Regions from separate parts of the Streptomyces sp. NPDC087845 genome, predicted to be linked through region 2. Evidence: riboswitches for the same ligand, from Rfam matches in the RefSeq annotation. Region 2 holds a riboswitch; the other holds the start of a gene.
What was found. Region 2 has a riboswitch for cyclic di-AMP ahead of ACIOMQ_RS37275 (peptidoglycan DD-metalloendopeptidase family protein). Riboswitches for the same ligand answer to the same signal wherever they lie in the genome.

Region 1 (7,362 bases), on a different contig from region 2:
ACCGGACCAGGCGGGCCTGACCGGGGCGGAGGGACCGGTTCGGCCGGACCAGACGAGCCTGGCCGGACCAGGCGGGCCTGACCGGGGCGGAGGGACCGGTTCGGCCGGACCAGACGGGCCTGACCGGACCAGAGGGAACGGCCTCCTGGAGCCGATGTCCCCGGTGCCCCATGGCCAGGTGTCAGTGCTGCTCGTTAGGGTCATCGGGTGGTGTCCGACGGGTCTGTCCAGCAACGGCAGTCGCAGCCGGCCGTCCCGGTGCTTGAGGAGCAGCGGGTCGGCGAGATCCTGGCTGCCGTGCCGGAGCGCAGGCACTGGCGTTACCGGCCGCGCCGCGTCGGGATGGTGTGGCGCAGCAAGACATTCCGCATCGCGGCCGTGTGCACGGTGCTCGCGCTGTGCGGACTGGCGATCCTGGCCCTGGTCCGCGATCAGACGGGCACCGAGGGATTTCTCGTCGGCCTGGGTCTCGCCGTGCTGCCCGTCCCGCTCCTGATGGCCGCGTTCCGCTGGCTGGACCGGGTCGAACCGGCGCCCTGGCGGAATCTGCTGTTCTCCTTCGCCTGGGGGGCGTTCGCGGCCGCTCTGGTCGCGATCCTGGCGAATTCGTTCGCGACCCGCTGGATAGCGACGGCCACCGCCGACCCGTCGCACGCCGACACCCTCGGTGCCACGGTCATAGCGCCGGTGATCGAGGAGAGCGCCAAGGCCGCGGCCGTCCTGCTGATCTTCCTGTTCCGAAGACGGGAGTTCAACGGGATCGTCGACGGCATCGTCGTCGCCGGCTTCACCGCGAGCGGCTTCGCGTTCACCGAGAACATCCTCTACCTGGGCAACGCCTTCGGTGAGGACCAGCAGATCGGTACCTCGGGCGTCGTCTCGGTGACGGCCGCGACGTTCTTCGTACGGGCGGTGATGTCGCCGTTCGCGCATCCCCTCTTCACCGTGCTGACCGGCATAGGCTTCGGGCTCGCCGCGGCCAGTGCGCGGCGCCGCCGGATCCGGCGCATCGCGCTGCCGCTGCTCGGACTCGTCCTCGCCATGGGCATGCACGCCCTGTGGAACGGGTCGGCGGCGTTCGGCCCGTACGGTTTCTACGCCGTGTACGGGCTTTTCATGGTTCCGGTCTTCGGCCTGGTGACCTGGCTGGCGATCTGGTCGCGCCGACGGGAGCTGCGTACGCTCGCCGCCGAGCTGCCCGCCTATGCGGCGGCCGGCTGGCTGACCCCCGCCGAGCCGCTCGCCCTCTCCTCGATGCGGGCCCGCGGCATGGCCCGTGACGCGGCACGCCAACGACACGCGGCGGCGGCCGGGGGAATCCGGGTGGGCCCGTACGGACCGGGACACTGGCCGCCGCCGTACGCATCGGCATATGGGCCTGGATACGGGCCGGGATACGGGCCGGGATACGGGCCGGGATACGGGCCGGGATACGGGCCGGGATACGGGCCAAGGCCAGGAGCCGGTCCGGGCCCCGGGCCGGGGTACGCACCCGGCTACGGGCCGGGATTCGGGCCGGGGTATGCGCCCGGATACGGGACGGGGTATGCGCCGAGGCGCGAGCCGTCGGCGCAGGTCAGGGCTCATGCCGAAGCGCAGGCCAAGGCCCACGGCAGAGCTGCCGCCCGTGCGGTCGCCGAGTACGAATCGTTCGCGACCTCACTGGCCTCGCTGCGGCGGCAGGCCCGCCGTGGGACCGCGGGCCCGGACTTCGCCGAGCGCGAGCTGGAGCTGCTGCACCACCTCTGGCAGCGCCGGGGCGTGGCCGCCCCCGCCCTGACGTACGCGGCACAGGCGACGGGCCGCCTGCGCCCCCACCCCGCGCCGACGGCCCCGCACGCCTACCCGCGGCCGGCGCACACGCAGCCCGGCGGGAACGGGTACAACCCCTACCTGAACCCGCACCGGCCACCGCCCCCGCAGTAGGGCCGTTCACGAACAGGCGACCGCGACCACGATCCGTGAACGGCCGCCCGTTCCCGTCCCCGTTCCCGCTCCAGCCCTCGTGCTCGTGCTCGTGCTCGTCAGGCGGATGCCTCGGTGAGTTCCGCCAGTTCCTGCTCGGTCAGCCGGAGGTCGGCGACGGCCACCAGCGCGGGCAGCTGCTCGACCGTACGGGCCGAGGCGATCGGCGCGACGACGGTCGGCCGGGACGCGAGCCAGGCCAGGGCGACGGTCGCGACCTCGGCGTCGTGCCCCTGGGCGACCTTGTCGAGCGCGGCCAGGACCTTCTGTCCCCGCTCCGACGCCAGGTACTCACCGGCCTTCTCGGCGCGGGCGCTCTCCACCGAAGCACCCGGACGGTACTTGCCGGTGAGGAAGCCGGAGGCCAGGGCGAAGTACGGGACGGCGGCGAGCCCGGCCCGTGCGGCCGTGTCCTGGAGCTCGCCCTCGTACGTGTCGCGCGAGACCAGGTTGTAGTGCGGCTGAAGGGCGACGTACCGGGCGAGCCCCTCGCGCTCCGAGAAGTCCAGGGACGCCTGGAGCCGCTCGGGGCTGATGTTGGAGGCGGCGATCTCCCGGACCTTGCCCTCCTTCACGAGCTTGTCGAGGGCGGTGATGATCTCCTCGACCGGGACGGTCTCGTCGTCGAAGTGCGTGTAGTACAGATCGATGTGGTCGGTGCCGAGCCGGCGCAGCGACTCCTCGGCCGCGGCCTTGATGTTCGTGGCGGAGAGCCCCTTGTACGAGGGGTGGGCGCCGACCTTGGTGGCGACGACGATGTCGGAGCGGTTGGAGCGGGCCGCGAGCCACTTCCCGATGACGGTCTCCGACTCGCCGCCCTCGTTGCCCGGGACCCAGGCGGAGTAGGCGTCGGCGGTGTCGATGAAGTTGCCGCCCGCCGCGGCGTAGGCGTCCAGCACCGCGAACGACTGCGCCTCGTCGGCGGTCCAGCCGAAGACGTTGCCGCCGAGGGCGAGCGGGAAGACCTGAAGGCCGGAGGAGCCCAGCTTGCGAAGAGAAGTCATAAATGGATCAACGGATTCTGGCGGCGCCACTATTCCGACGGGCCGGCTGTTCCGTCGGGCCGACTGCTCCGACGGGCCGACTGCTCCGGTGAGTCAGCTGTTTCCGGCTGTACTGACTGTTCCCGCTGCTCCGGCGGCTGTGCTGCTCCGGCAGACCGGCAGCCCTGACGTCGGGGGGTGAGCGTCAGGGCTGCCGGGGTTCAGCGGCCGGCGAACCGGCTCGGATCACGCGGGTCGGGAGGGTGACCTGCGGATCAGGGGTTGAGGCCCTTGCCGCGCAACCAGGCCATCGGGTCGATGCCGGTACCGGCGGGGGTGTGGACCTCCAGGTGGAGGTGCGCGCCGGTCACGTTGCCGGTCGCGCCGACTCGGCCGATGGTCTCACCGGTGGAGACCTTCTGGCCGACGCTGACGCCGATGGAGGACTGGTGGCAGAACCACAGCTCCGTACCGTCGTCGAGCTCCAGCACCGTGCGGTAGCCGTACGAACCGGACCAGCCGGCCGACTTGACGGTGCCGCCGTGTATGGCCTTGATCGGCGTACCCGTCGGCGCTGCGAAGTCGAGGCCGGTGTGGTAGCCGGAGGACCACATCGAGCCGGCTTGGCCGAAGGTCGAGGTGATCCTGTAGGAGGAGGTCGGAAGGGCGTAGCTGGCGGCAAGCTTGGCGAGCCGCAGGGCCTCGGCCTTCTTCTTGGCCTCTTCCTCCGCCTTCTTCTTCTCCGCGGCGGCCTTGGCCTCGGCGGCGTCCTGCTGCTTCTTGGCCTCGGCGGCGGCCTTCTCCGCGGCCTCCTTCTCCTGGGCGGCCTTCGCCTCGGCGTCGGCGGCGTCCTGCTGCTGCTCGGCCTGCTGGAGGATGCGTGCGCGGAGCGCCTCACCCGCGTCCACCGTGCCCTGTTCGGCCTCGGCGGTGGTGAGACCGGCGGTGGTGAGCGGGGCAGCAGCGGAGGCGGCCGCGGCCTTGTCGGCTTCGGACTCGTCGGAGAAGAGAGAGCCCACGCCCGGAAGGGACTTGGCATCGGGGAGGTTGTCCGCGATGGAGTCGGGAAGGGAGATGGAGACCGGCGGTTTGCTCTGCGCGGTGGCCATGCCGCCCGCGCCGACCGCCGCGATGACGCCGACCCCGAGCACCGTGGAGCTACGGGCAAGTCCGTTGCGCTGCTTGGCGACGCGGTGCTTGCCGCGTACGGGGCGGACGGACTCCTCGGTGGGGTTCCACTCGTCCCAGCCCCGCTCGGGCTCGCCGTTGCCGTCGGCGCGGAATTCGCCGCCGAACCCACCGGCGAAGTCGCCGCCCGGCTCGGTGCCGTACGCCGTTCCCGTCGCAACAGTGGCGTAGTCGGTGCCGTACGCCGTTCCCGTCGCAACAGTGCCGTAGTTGGCGCCGTAGGCGGTTCCGGTCCGGGCGGTCCCGTAGCCGGCGCCGAAGCCGGAGTCGGGTCCGGCCGGGGAATCGAAGTCAGCAACGACATCGGAACCGAAGTCGGGGTTGAACCGAGAGGGGGCCTCGGGGGCAGGCTTGTTGGACGCCACGGGGGCGCACTCCTTTCCTTCCTTCTCGCCTACCGGGTTAGCTGACGGGTTCGGAGCAGGAAGGTCTCCTACGGGCCCCTCCGTCTCTCACGAGACGCAGGTGTCCGATTCACCCCATGTAGGTGGTTCCCCGGTTCCCTTGCGGAATTCGGCGCTCGCGCACGGTGCCGCCACTGACGACGGCTGGGACGACCGCGCTGCGTTATCGAACGTTAATAGACACCCGTGCCTGATTCCAAGCTGTTCCCACTGATCGTTCATGTCTTTGGCCTGGACTTTACGGGGCACAACCGGGCGGAACGGTATGAGTTGATCGACCCTCAGTCATTACCCGGATTCTGACGTTGCGTCAAATGTTATGCGGAGCGGTGCGCTTCGATTACGTACCGTGGCATCCCGCGCCCACGGCCGCGCCCGGCTCGCGCGGAGCTCACGCCCCCGCCCCTCACGCCTCTTCCAGACCCACGATCTTCACGGTCCTGCGCCGGTCCGGCTGCCCCTCCGCGGGACGTACGACCGCGAGCAGCGCCATGTCGTCGGTCGTCTCGCCACCCGTGTGCAGCCGTACGTCATCGGTCAGCGCGGACAGCAGCTCCTCGGGCCCCGGGAAGATCCGCCCCCGCAGCCGGGCCGCCGGGTCGTAGAAGACGCCGTCGGCGTTCCGCGCCTCGGAGAGACCGTCCGTGTACAGGAGGAGGGTCGTCCCCGCCGGCAGATCCCACTCGTCCGCCCGGTCGGGCCACACGCCCAGGTCCATCCCGAGGGGCAGCGCGGGCACCGTGGGCCCCAGCACCTCCAGTTCCCCGTCCGGGTGCAGCAGGATCGGCTCGGGGTGACCGCGGTTGACGATCCGCACCCGGGACCCCCCGGGCGGGATCTCGGCCAGCACGGCGGTGATGAAGCCCTCGACCGCGTCGAGCCCGCCCCGCCGCGTCCCCTCCCGCGCCAACGCCCGCTCCAGCCGCTGCGCCACACCCTCCAGCGAACGCTCCTGCTCGGCCGCCTCCCGGAACGCCCCGATGATCACCGCCACCGACTCGACGGCGTCGAGCCCCTTCCCCCGTACGTCCCCGACGACCAGCCGCACCCCCTGCGGGGTGTCCGTCACGGCGAACAGGTCGCCGCCGACGAACTCGTCCGCCTGCGCCGCCTCGTACCGCGCCGCCACATGCAGCCCGCCGATCCGGTCGGACGGCTTCGGCAGCACCGCCCGCATGGCGGTCTCCGCGATGACCCGCGCGGAGGCCAGTTGCTCATTGCCCCGCCGTACGACCCCGTTGATCACAACGGCGAGGACGGAGACGGTGGCCAGGGTGAGCAACTCGATCAGCGGCACGACCTCCGGCAGCGTGGCGCTGTACAGCCGCAGCACGATGACGGCCAGCATCGAGGCGATGCCGGTGCAGATGGTCCTGGACAGCGAGAAGAACGGCGCGGCGATCAGCGGCGCCGCCACGAACAGCGGAACGGCGGTGAAGGTCGGCGGCGTGAGGAGATCGAACACCAGCCCGCCGACGATCATCAGGGCGGGCAGCGCGCGGACGAACCGCCGCGTGCGGGTGCCGTCGCCCTCGGCATGCCTGCCGCGCCGCCTCAGCCGCTTCCACACCTGTGGTCTCCTGCCCGGTACGCGCGCGGCTGCGGACGGTACCGCGCCCCACCCCAGGCTCACCGGAGCAGAGTCGCCCGGCGACTCCTCATCGGCCAATGGGGGTACGTACGTGGCACAGCTCACACACCGCCCGGACCTGCTCCTTCATGGGTCGACGGGTCGGCCGGAACGAGTCAGGCCCGGCACGCTGCATGCGTGCCGGGCCTGACTCTTCAGTAGCGGGGACAGGATTTGAACCTGCGACCTCTGGGTTATGAGCCCAGCGAGCTACCGAGCTGCTCCACCCCGCGTCGGTAAACACAACTGTACGGCATGTGCGGCGGGCTCATGACCACGGAGCGAATCATGACCGCCCGGCGCCCACTCCGGCGCCCACTCCGGCGCTCGCCCGGCGCCCACCCGGCACGCGGCCGTCGACACCCGACGCCCGACGCCCGACGCCCGGCCCCAGCAGTCGGTCGTTGCACCCCGCCCCGCCGCCCCTTCTCCCCGGGGCCCCGCAGCTCCGCAACTCCGCGGCTCCGCGGCTCCGCGGCCTCGTGGCCCTGCCGTCCTCAATTCGTCTCGGGGAGCCCTCAATTCGTCTCGGTGATACGGGGAGCGGTCTTCCCGTCGACCGCCGGGGACTTCATCGGATTCGCGCCCCGTTGTAGGGCCTGGAGGATCGCCAGCCCCTGGCCGACCACGCCCGCCGCCATCTCGTTGACGCCACTGGTGCCGTTCAGAACGGTGAGGTCCGCCCCCGACATGCCGCGGGCGGCCGCGTCGGCCAGGACGGGCAGGTTCTCGACGATGCGGTTGGCCGCGATGAGCTCCTGGTTGCCGTCGCGCAGCGAGGCGGCGCGCGCGCTGTTGGCGTCGGCCTGCGCCTGGGCGAGGATCCGTTCGGTGTACGCGTTGCCGTCGGCCTCGAACTTCACCCGGTCACGGGCCGCCTCCGCGAGAGTGCGCTGCCGGTACGCCTCGGCGTCCGCCGGGCGCCGCACCTCTCCTTCGAGTCGTTGCGCGGCGAGCGCGGCCTGCCGCTCGGCCAACGCGGTCTGCTCCTCGATGACCTCCTGCGAGGCCCTGGCCCCGGCAAGGGGCCCGGCCTGCGCGGCGCGGGCGTTGTACTGCTCGGTCTCGGCGAGGAATCCGGCCCGCTTGATCGCGGTGTCGCGTTCGTACTCCGCCTTGAGCGCGGCGGCCTGCTGCTCGCGCTGGCTGGCCTCCTGGTCGGCCTTGGCCTCGGCGATCCGGGCCTGGCTGG
Region 2 (7,362 bases):
CGCTTCGCCGTCGGCGAGGTCAACGCCTTCGGCGATCTGCTTCCGCGGCTGACCGGACTTCCCGGCAGCGGCGCCGAGGGCCGGGACACCTACGCGGCGCAGGTCGCCGCCGTACTGAACAGAGCAAGGAACCACCGTGCAACCGCCACTCCCTGACACCGCGCCCGCCCTCTCGGAGGCCCGGAACCCGGACATGAGCGAGGTCGTGGGCAGCCACGACCTTCTGCTCGTCACCCTCGACACACTGCGCTACGACGTGGCGGCGGAGCTCGCCGCCGCCGGGCGCATCCCGCATCTGGCGCGCCATCTGCCGGGCGGTGTCTGGGAGAAGCGGCATGCGCCCGGCAGCTTCACCTACGCCTCCCACCAGGCGATCTTCGCTGGATTCCTACCGACGCCGGCCGGCCCGGGGCCGCACCCCCGGCTGTTCGCGGCACGTTTCGCGGGCAGCGAGTCCACCGCTTCGGGCACCTTTGTCTTCGACACCCCCGATCTGCTGTCCGGCCTGGCCGGCGCGGGATACCGCACCGTGTGCGTGGGCGGCGTCGGCTTCTTCAACCGGCAGGGACCACTGGGCTCCGTGCTGCCCGGCATGTTCCAGGAGAGCCACTGGGAACCGGAGTTCGGTGTGGCGTCGCCGACCTCCTTCGAGGCGCAGGTGGCCCGTGCCGAGCGGGTCGTCGCCGAACTCCCCACCGAACAGCGGCTGTTCCTCTTCGTCAATGTGTCCGCCCTGCACCAGCCCAACTGGTTCCACCAGCCGGGTGCCACTCGCGAAGCGGGCGATTCCCGTGCCACCCACGCCGCCGCACTGGAGTACGTCGACGCCCACATCGGCCGGCTCTTCGCCGCCGCGAGCAGCCGCCGCCGCTGTTTCGCCATCGTCTGCTCCGACCACGGCACGGCGTACGGGGACGACGGCTACACCGGTCACCGGCTCGGCCACGAGTCCGTCTGGACCGTTCCCTACGCGCACTTCTTCCTGGAACCGGGGGCCACCGCACCATGAGCCGCACCACGACCGTCGCGCGGTCCACCCGCCCGTACCAGAGCTACGTCTACGCCTATCCGCACAAGACGGCCTACCGGCCGCTCGCCGAGCGGCCGGCGCTGCGCGAGCTGTGGGCGGCCGAGCGCAAGGACGCGCTCTCGCTCTATCTCCACATACCGTTCTGCGAGGTCCGCTGCGGCTTCTGCAATCTCTTCACCCGGATCGGCGCTCCCGACGAGCTGACGACCCGCTATCTCGACGCGTTGGACCGGCAGGCCACCGCGGTCCGGGACGCGCTGGGCGACGCGGAGCCGGTGCGGTTCGCCGCGGCGGCGTTCGGCGGGGGCACTCCCACGTTCCTGACCGCGGCGGAGCTGGAACGGCTCTGCGACATCGCCGAGAAGCGGATGGGCGCCGATCTGCGGGCCGTTCCGCTGTCGGTCGAGACGTCGCCGTCGACCGCGACGGCCGACCGGCTGGCCGTGCTCGCCGACCGCGGTACGACCAGGATCAGCATCGGGGTGCAGAGCTTCGTCGAAGCGGAGGCGCGTGCGGCCGTGCGACCGCAGCGGCGGGCCGATGTGGAGGCTGCGCTGGACCGGATACGTGAGACCCGCATCCCGATCCTCAACATCGACCTGATCTACGGCATCGACGGGCAGACCGAGGAGAGCTGGCGCACCTCGCTCGATGCGGCGCTCGGCTGGCGGCCGGAGGAGCTGTACCTCTACCCGCTGTACGTGCGTCCGCTGACCGGTCTCGGGCGGCTCGGCACCGACGGCGAGGCGGCGGCGGACGCCGCCTGGGACGAGCAGCGGTTGCGGCTGTACCGCGCGGGCCGCGACCATCTCCTCGCCCACGGCTACGAGCAGGTGTCCATGCGGATGTTCCGCCGCGCGGACGCCCCGCGGACGGACGGCCCCGACGACTACGCCTGCCAGACCGACGGCATGATCGGCCTGGGGTGCGGCGCCCGCTCGTACACCACGCGGCTGCACTACTCCTTCGACTACGCGGTGGAGATGCGGGAGGTCCGGGCGATCATCGACGCGTACACGGCCACCGAGGACTTCTCGCGCGCCGAGGTCGGGCGGTATGCCGACGGCGACGAGGCGCGCCGGCGCCACCTCCTGCAGTCGGTGCTCCAGGCCGAGGGGATGCGACTGACCGACTACCGGGAGCGGTTCGGCGCCTCCCCGGCCGACGACTTCCCGGCCGAACTGGCCCGGTTCGAGGCGCGCGGCTGGCTCGACGCGGCGGCCGGGGCGTCCGGGCTGCTACGGCTCTCCCCCGAGGGCCTGGCCCACTCCGACGCGCTGGGCCCGGAACTCTTCTCCCCCGATGTGCGGGCCGCGATGGCCGCGTACGAACTGAAGTGAGCGCGCCCGTGGACCTGACCATCCTCTACCGCGGTCCGCTCGCCTCCTGCGACTACGACTGCCCCTACTGCCCGTTCGCCAAGAGGCGCGACAGCCGGGAGCAACTGCGCGCCGACCGCGCCGCGCTGGAGCGGTTCACCGCGTGGGCCGCGGCGCAGACCGGTGACCGGATCTCGGTCCTGTTCACCCCGTGGGGCGAGGGCCTGGTGCGCTCCTGGTACCGGCGCGCGCTGGTCGAGCTGGCGCAGTTGCCGCACATCGGCCGGGTCGCGATCCAGACCAACCTCAGCGGCCGTACGGGCTGGCTGGCGGAGGCGGGGAACGCCGGCCGCGAGAAGATCGCGCTGTGGTGCACGTACCACCCGGGGCAGACGCCGTACGAGCGGTTCGTCGGCAAGTGCACGGAGCTGGCCGCGCTGGGCATTCGCCACAGCGTGGGTGTCGTCGGGCTCGACGACCATCTCGAAGAGGCTCGGCGGCTGCGTACCGCGCTGCCCGACGAGGTCTACCTCTGGGTGAACGCCGCGGAGGGGCACACCTATACGGACGAGGAGGCGGACCGCTGGACGGCGATCGACCCGCTCTTCCCGTACAGCCGGCATCCGCACCGGTCGGCGGGGCTGCCCTGCCGGACGGGCGAGTCGGTCGTGTCGGTGGACGGCGACGGCACGGTGCGGCGCTGCCATTTCGTCGCGGCCGAACTCGGCAACCTCTACGACGGCAGCTACCGGCGCTCGCTCGGCCCACGTGCCTGTCCGCTGGCCGTCTGCGACTGCCACATCGGCTATGTGCATCTGGAGACGCTGCCGCTGTACGACGTCTTCGCGGGCGGGGTGCTGGAGCGGATACCGGCGCCACCGCTGTCTTCCCTCGCCGGACGGGCCGGAGCCGCCGGACGGGCCCGGGGCTCAGGCCCGTCCGGCGAGCGAGGACACCACGGCCGCGGCCCCGTCTAGAGAGGCAGCAGGTCGGGCCGCTTGGCCTCGACATGATCGCCGGAGGACTCGCCGCGCAGCCGTCGGCCGATCCACGGCACCAGGTACTCGCGCGCCCAGTGGATGTCGTCACGCCGTACTTCGAGCGTGCCGCGCTGTGCCTGCGGGGGCCATTCCTGGTCGGGGTCGGCCGGCACGTCGAGGCCGAGGACCTGGGCGGCGCGCAGCGCGACCCTGGTGTGTCCCTCGGGCGACAGATGGAGCCGGTCGTCGTCCCAGGCGCGCCTGTCCTGGACGGATCGCAGCGACCACAGGTCGAGGACCGGGCAGTCGTAGCGGTCGGCGATGGCCCGCACATGGGCGGTGTAGGTGGCGATCTTGCCGCGCAGATGGCGCAGCACGGGGATGCCACGGGTGTCGAAGCCGGTGGTGACCATGACGGTGCCGACCGATTCGGTCAGCTCGGCGACCGCGCGCTCGAAGCGCTCGGCCACGTCGTCGGGGTCGGTGCCGGGCCTGATGATGTCGTTGCCGCCCGCGCAGAAGCTCACCAGGTCGGGTGCGAGCTCCTTGGCGCGCGGCACCTGCTCCTCGACGATCTGGTCGAGGAGGCGTCCGCGTACGGCGAGATTGGCATATCTGAAATTCGCGTGTACGGAAGCCTCGGTGCTCGATTCCGCATCGGGGTCAGGGAGCTGGTCCGCGAGAAGTACCGCGAATCGGTCCGCCCAGCCGACGAAGGCCCCGTCCGGACCGGGGTCGCCCACCCCTTCGGTGAAACTGTCGCCAATCGCTGCGTACGACCCGATGACACCATGTCGGTTGATGACGCCACGTTGATTTTTTCTCGAATCGTCTGCCACAAACGCCTATCCTGCACTGCCGAATGTGACCTACGCGACCGTAATAAGGGGTTGACGGGTGGTGAGATAGACCACCCGGTCAGATCTTGGTAAAGGGGGAATAAGCAGAAGGGGCGGTGCGCCGCCGCGCACCGCCCCTTCCGTGTTGCTCAGGTCATGCCGTGTTGCTCAGCCGCCCGTCCGTCCGGCTCAGACGTAGACGCCGTGCGAAGCCAGGAAGGCGATCGGGTTGATGTCCGAGCCGTACCCGGGGCCGGTGCGGACCTCGAAGTGCAGGTGCGGTCCGGTGGCGTTGCCGGTCGAGCCGGAGAGGCCGATCTGCTGACCGGTGCTCACGGACTGGCCCGCCGAGACGGAGAGCGAGGACAGGTGGCCGTACTGCGAGTAGTGGCCGTCGGCGTGCTTGATGACGACCTGGTTGCCGTAGGCGCCACCCCAGCCGGCGGTGACGACGGTGCCGGAGGTGATGGCCTTCACGCTGGTGCCGGTGAAGACGGGGAAGTCGATCCCGGTGTGGCTGCCGCTGGACCAGTTGGAGCCGGAGGCACGGTAACCGGTGGTGTGGTTGCCGGGGACCGGGTGCGCGTAGCCGGAGCCGGTGCTCCGACCGGCCGGGGCGGAGGTCTTGGACTCCGTGACCGCCGAGGCCTTGGCCGGGGCGGACTTCGCCGGGGCGGACTTCTCCGCCGCCGACGAGGGAGCCGAGGGGGCCTTCGACGGGAGGGCCGCGCCCGCGCCCGCGCCGGTGGGCGCGGAGTGGTCCGCCGCCTTGCCGCCGAGCGTCAGCTTCATGCCCGGGAAGATCAGGCCGGGGTCGTCGCCGACGACCGCGCGGTTGTCCTGGTACAGCTTCTGCCAGCCGCCCTCGATCTTGTGGTCGGCGGCGATCTTCGACAGCCAGTCGCCGGAGACGACGGAGTACGTCGTGGTGGCGGCCTGCTTCTGCGCGGCCGGCTTGGCCGGGGCGGCGTGCGCGGCGGCGGAGGCCGACTGCGGGGCGGCGGCCGGGGCGGCCTGCTCCGCGGCGTTGGCACCCGTGGCGCCGAACAGCGGCAGTGCGATGACGGCGCCGCCCGCACCTGCGGCAGCGACGCCACGGGCGATGATGGCGGCCTTCGTACGACGGTGCTTACCCGATATGGGCATGACGTGCTTCCTCTCCGGCGCCTACGAGGTGAGCTGTCGGGTTCGGGCTGGAGATGCCCGGCCGCGCCGAGCGCGGCTTCACCCCGAGCCGGCCGGATTCCTCCGGACGGCGGCCTACCTGGTTCCCCCGCTCCTGCCACACGATGAGTGGATGCGAATTCCGGACGGCGGCAGGATTAGGCGGTCCATCCGGATTGACGGTGACCGTAAGCGAGTCGGGACGGCGAGAACAAGCCACTGGTTCCACGCCGGAATCCGATCCAGGAAATCGGCGCAGAATTCCGGTCACACTCCGTGGATTAAGGATCTTGCCTTTCCGCGCCGCGCACGGAATGGCCGACCGCCCCGTCGGTACACACCGTCACGGATATGATTCCGCTCACGAGAGCGCGATCATCTCCCGTACAGGCGGGGCAAGTTTGACCGAATGCACCCATTACGGACATTTCGCACTCATCGTTCGCGTCGGAGCCTCAGCACCCCTGCGTCGAGATCTCCCCGGAGCCCGGTGTGCAGCCCCTGATGGAGCAGTGCCGAGCCGTGGTGCACCGCCCCCGTGTCGCGGCAGGTGTACGTCGCCGCGGGGTCGAGTCCGCGCAGCCGCAGGGCCGGGGGCAGCTCCCCGTACCTCTGCGCCTCCAGCCACGTCAGGACCACGACCTCGTCCCCCTGGACGTACTGGACCGCACTGAGACCGCCGCGCGGGGCGCGCAGCCGGTACAGCGCGCCGTGCTGCACCACCGGCCGGATCTCCTTGTAGAGCTCCACCCAGGCCCGCGCCTCGGCCAGCTCCTCCTCGCTCCACTCGGTGAGGTCCCCGCCGACCCCGAGCACGCCGGCCATCGCGCTCACGAAGCGGAAGCGCAGTGAACTGACCCTGCCGTTGAGCTGGACGTTCGGGCTGTCGGTGACCCACGCGGCCATCACCCGGGCCGGATGGATCTGGCCGAAGCCCTCCTGGATGGCGAGGCGGTCGAGCGGGTCGGTGTTGTCCGAGGTCCACACCTGGTCCGTACGGGACAGAATCCCCAGGTCGACCCGGCCGCCGCCGCCGGAGCAGGACTCGAAGGCGACCGAGGGGTGTGCGGCCCGGAGACGGTCGATCAACGCGTACAGGGCGTCGACATGCTCGATCCAGAGCTTCTGCGGATACTCCTCACCCGGCCAGCCGGCATCGGTGAAGGAGCGATTGAAGTCCCATTTCACGTAGTCGATGGGCGCGCTGGAGAGCAGTGTGTCCAGTTGCTCCCAGAGATATTCCTGCACATCGGTGCGGGCCAGATTGAGCACCAGTTGATTACGGAACTCGGTCCGCGTCCGCCCGGGAAAGTGCTGCACCCAGTCGGGGTGCGCGCGATGGAGATCGCTGTCGGCGTTGACCATTTCCGGCTCGACCCAGATACCGAACTGCATGCCGAGACCGTGCACTTCGTCGGCGAGCGGCTTGAGTCCGCCGGGAAAGCGGTCCGGATTCGGTGTCCAGTCGCCGAGCCCCGCCCGGTCGCTGGTGCGCTGCCCGAACCACGCGTCGTCCACGACGAACAGTTCCACGCCCATCGCGGCGGCGCGCTCGGCGAGGGCGCGCTGCTGGTCCTGCGAGACGTCGAAGCCCGTCGCCTCCCAGGAGTTGTAGAGAACCGGCCGCGGGCTCGAGGCGTCCGGGATCACATGGGCCAGCTGCCACGCGTGCCAGGCACGGCTCGCCCCGCCGAATCCCTCCGCGCTCCACAGACCGGCGAAGACCGGTGTGGTGTACGACTCCCCCGGCATGAGCAGCAGCAGCCCCGATTCGTCGTGGCCTGCGCCGCCGGTGATCTGCACGAGTCCGTCGGGAAGCCGCTGCACGGAGATCCGCCACGACCCGGACCAGCCGAGCGCGCAGCCGTACACCTCGCCGCTCTCCTCGGTCGCCGCTCCGTCGGCGTCGAGTGCGACCCATGGCAGGTACTGGTGTCCGGTGTGGCCGCGCCTGCTGGAGATGACGCTCTCGCCGTACATCAGCTCCGCCCGGGCGAGCCGCGACTCCGCCGCCCAGCGGCCGTGCAGCC

Region 1: another riboswitch for cyclic di-AMP. It lies ahead of ACIOMQ_RS09185 (M23 family metallopeptidase); the one in region 2 lies ahead of ACIOMQ_RS37275 (peptidoglycan DD-metalloendopeptidase family protein).

The regions. Positions count from the first base shown of each region.
Region 1 is NZ_JBIUVC010000002.1:780,497-787,858, reverse strand. Features, by position in the region: gene ACIOMQ_RS09195 (PrsW family intramembrane metalloprotease) at 211-1,926, shown strand; gene ACIOMQ_RS09190 (aldo/keto reductase) at 2,025-2,969, opposite strand; gene ACIOMQ_RS09185 (M23 family metallopeptidase) at 3,224-4,501, opposite strand; cyclic di-AMP (ydaO/yuaA leader) riboswitch at 4,513-4,665, opposite strand; gene ACIOMQ_RS09180 (PP2C family protein-serine/threonine phosphatase) at 4,947-6,110, opposite strand; tRNA gene ACIOMQ_RS09175 (tRNA-Met) at 6,330-6,403, opposite strand; gene ACIOMQ_RS09170 (SPFH domain-containing protein) at 6,689-7,362, opposite strand, start outside.
Region 2 is NZ_JBIUVC010000024.1:81,935-89,296, forward strand. Features, by position in the region: gene ACIOMQ_RS37250 (STM4014 family protein) at 1-156, shown strand, start outside; gene ACIOMQ_RS37255 (STM4013/SEN3800 family hydrolase) at 194-1,009, shown strand; gene ACIOMQ_RS37260 (STM4012 family radical SAM protein) at 1,006-2,370, shown strand; gene ACIOMQ_RS37265 (STM4011 family radical SAM protein) at 2,379-3,326, shown strand; gene ACIOMQ_RS37270 (SGNH/GDSL hydrolase family protein) at 3,323-4,168, opposite strand; gene ACIOMQ_RS37275 (peptidoglycan DD-metalloendopeptidase family protein) at 4,358-5,314, opposite strand; cyclic di-AMP (ydaO/yuaA leader) riboswitch at 5,320-5,474, opposite strand; gene ACIOMQ_RS37280 (alpha-galactosidase) at 5,768-7,362, opposite strand, start outside.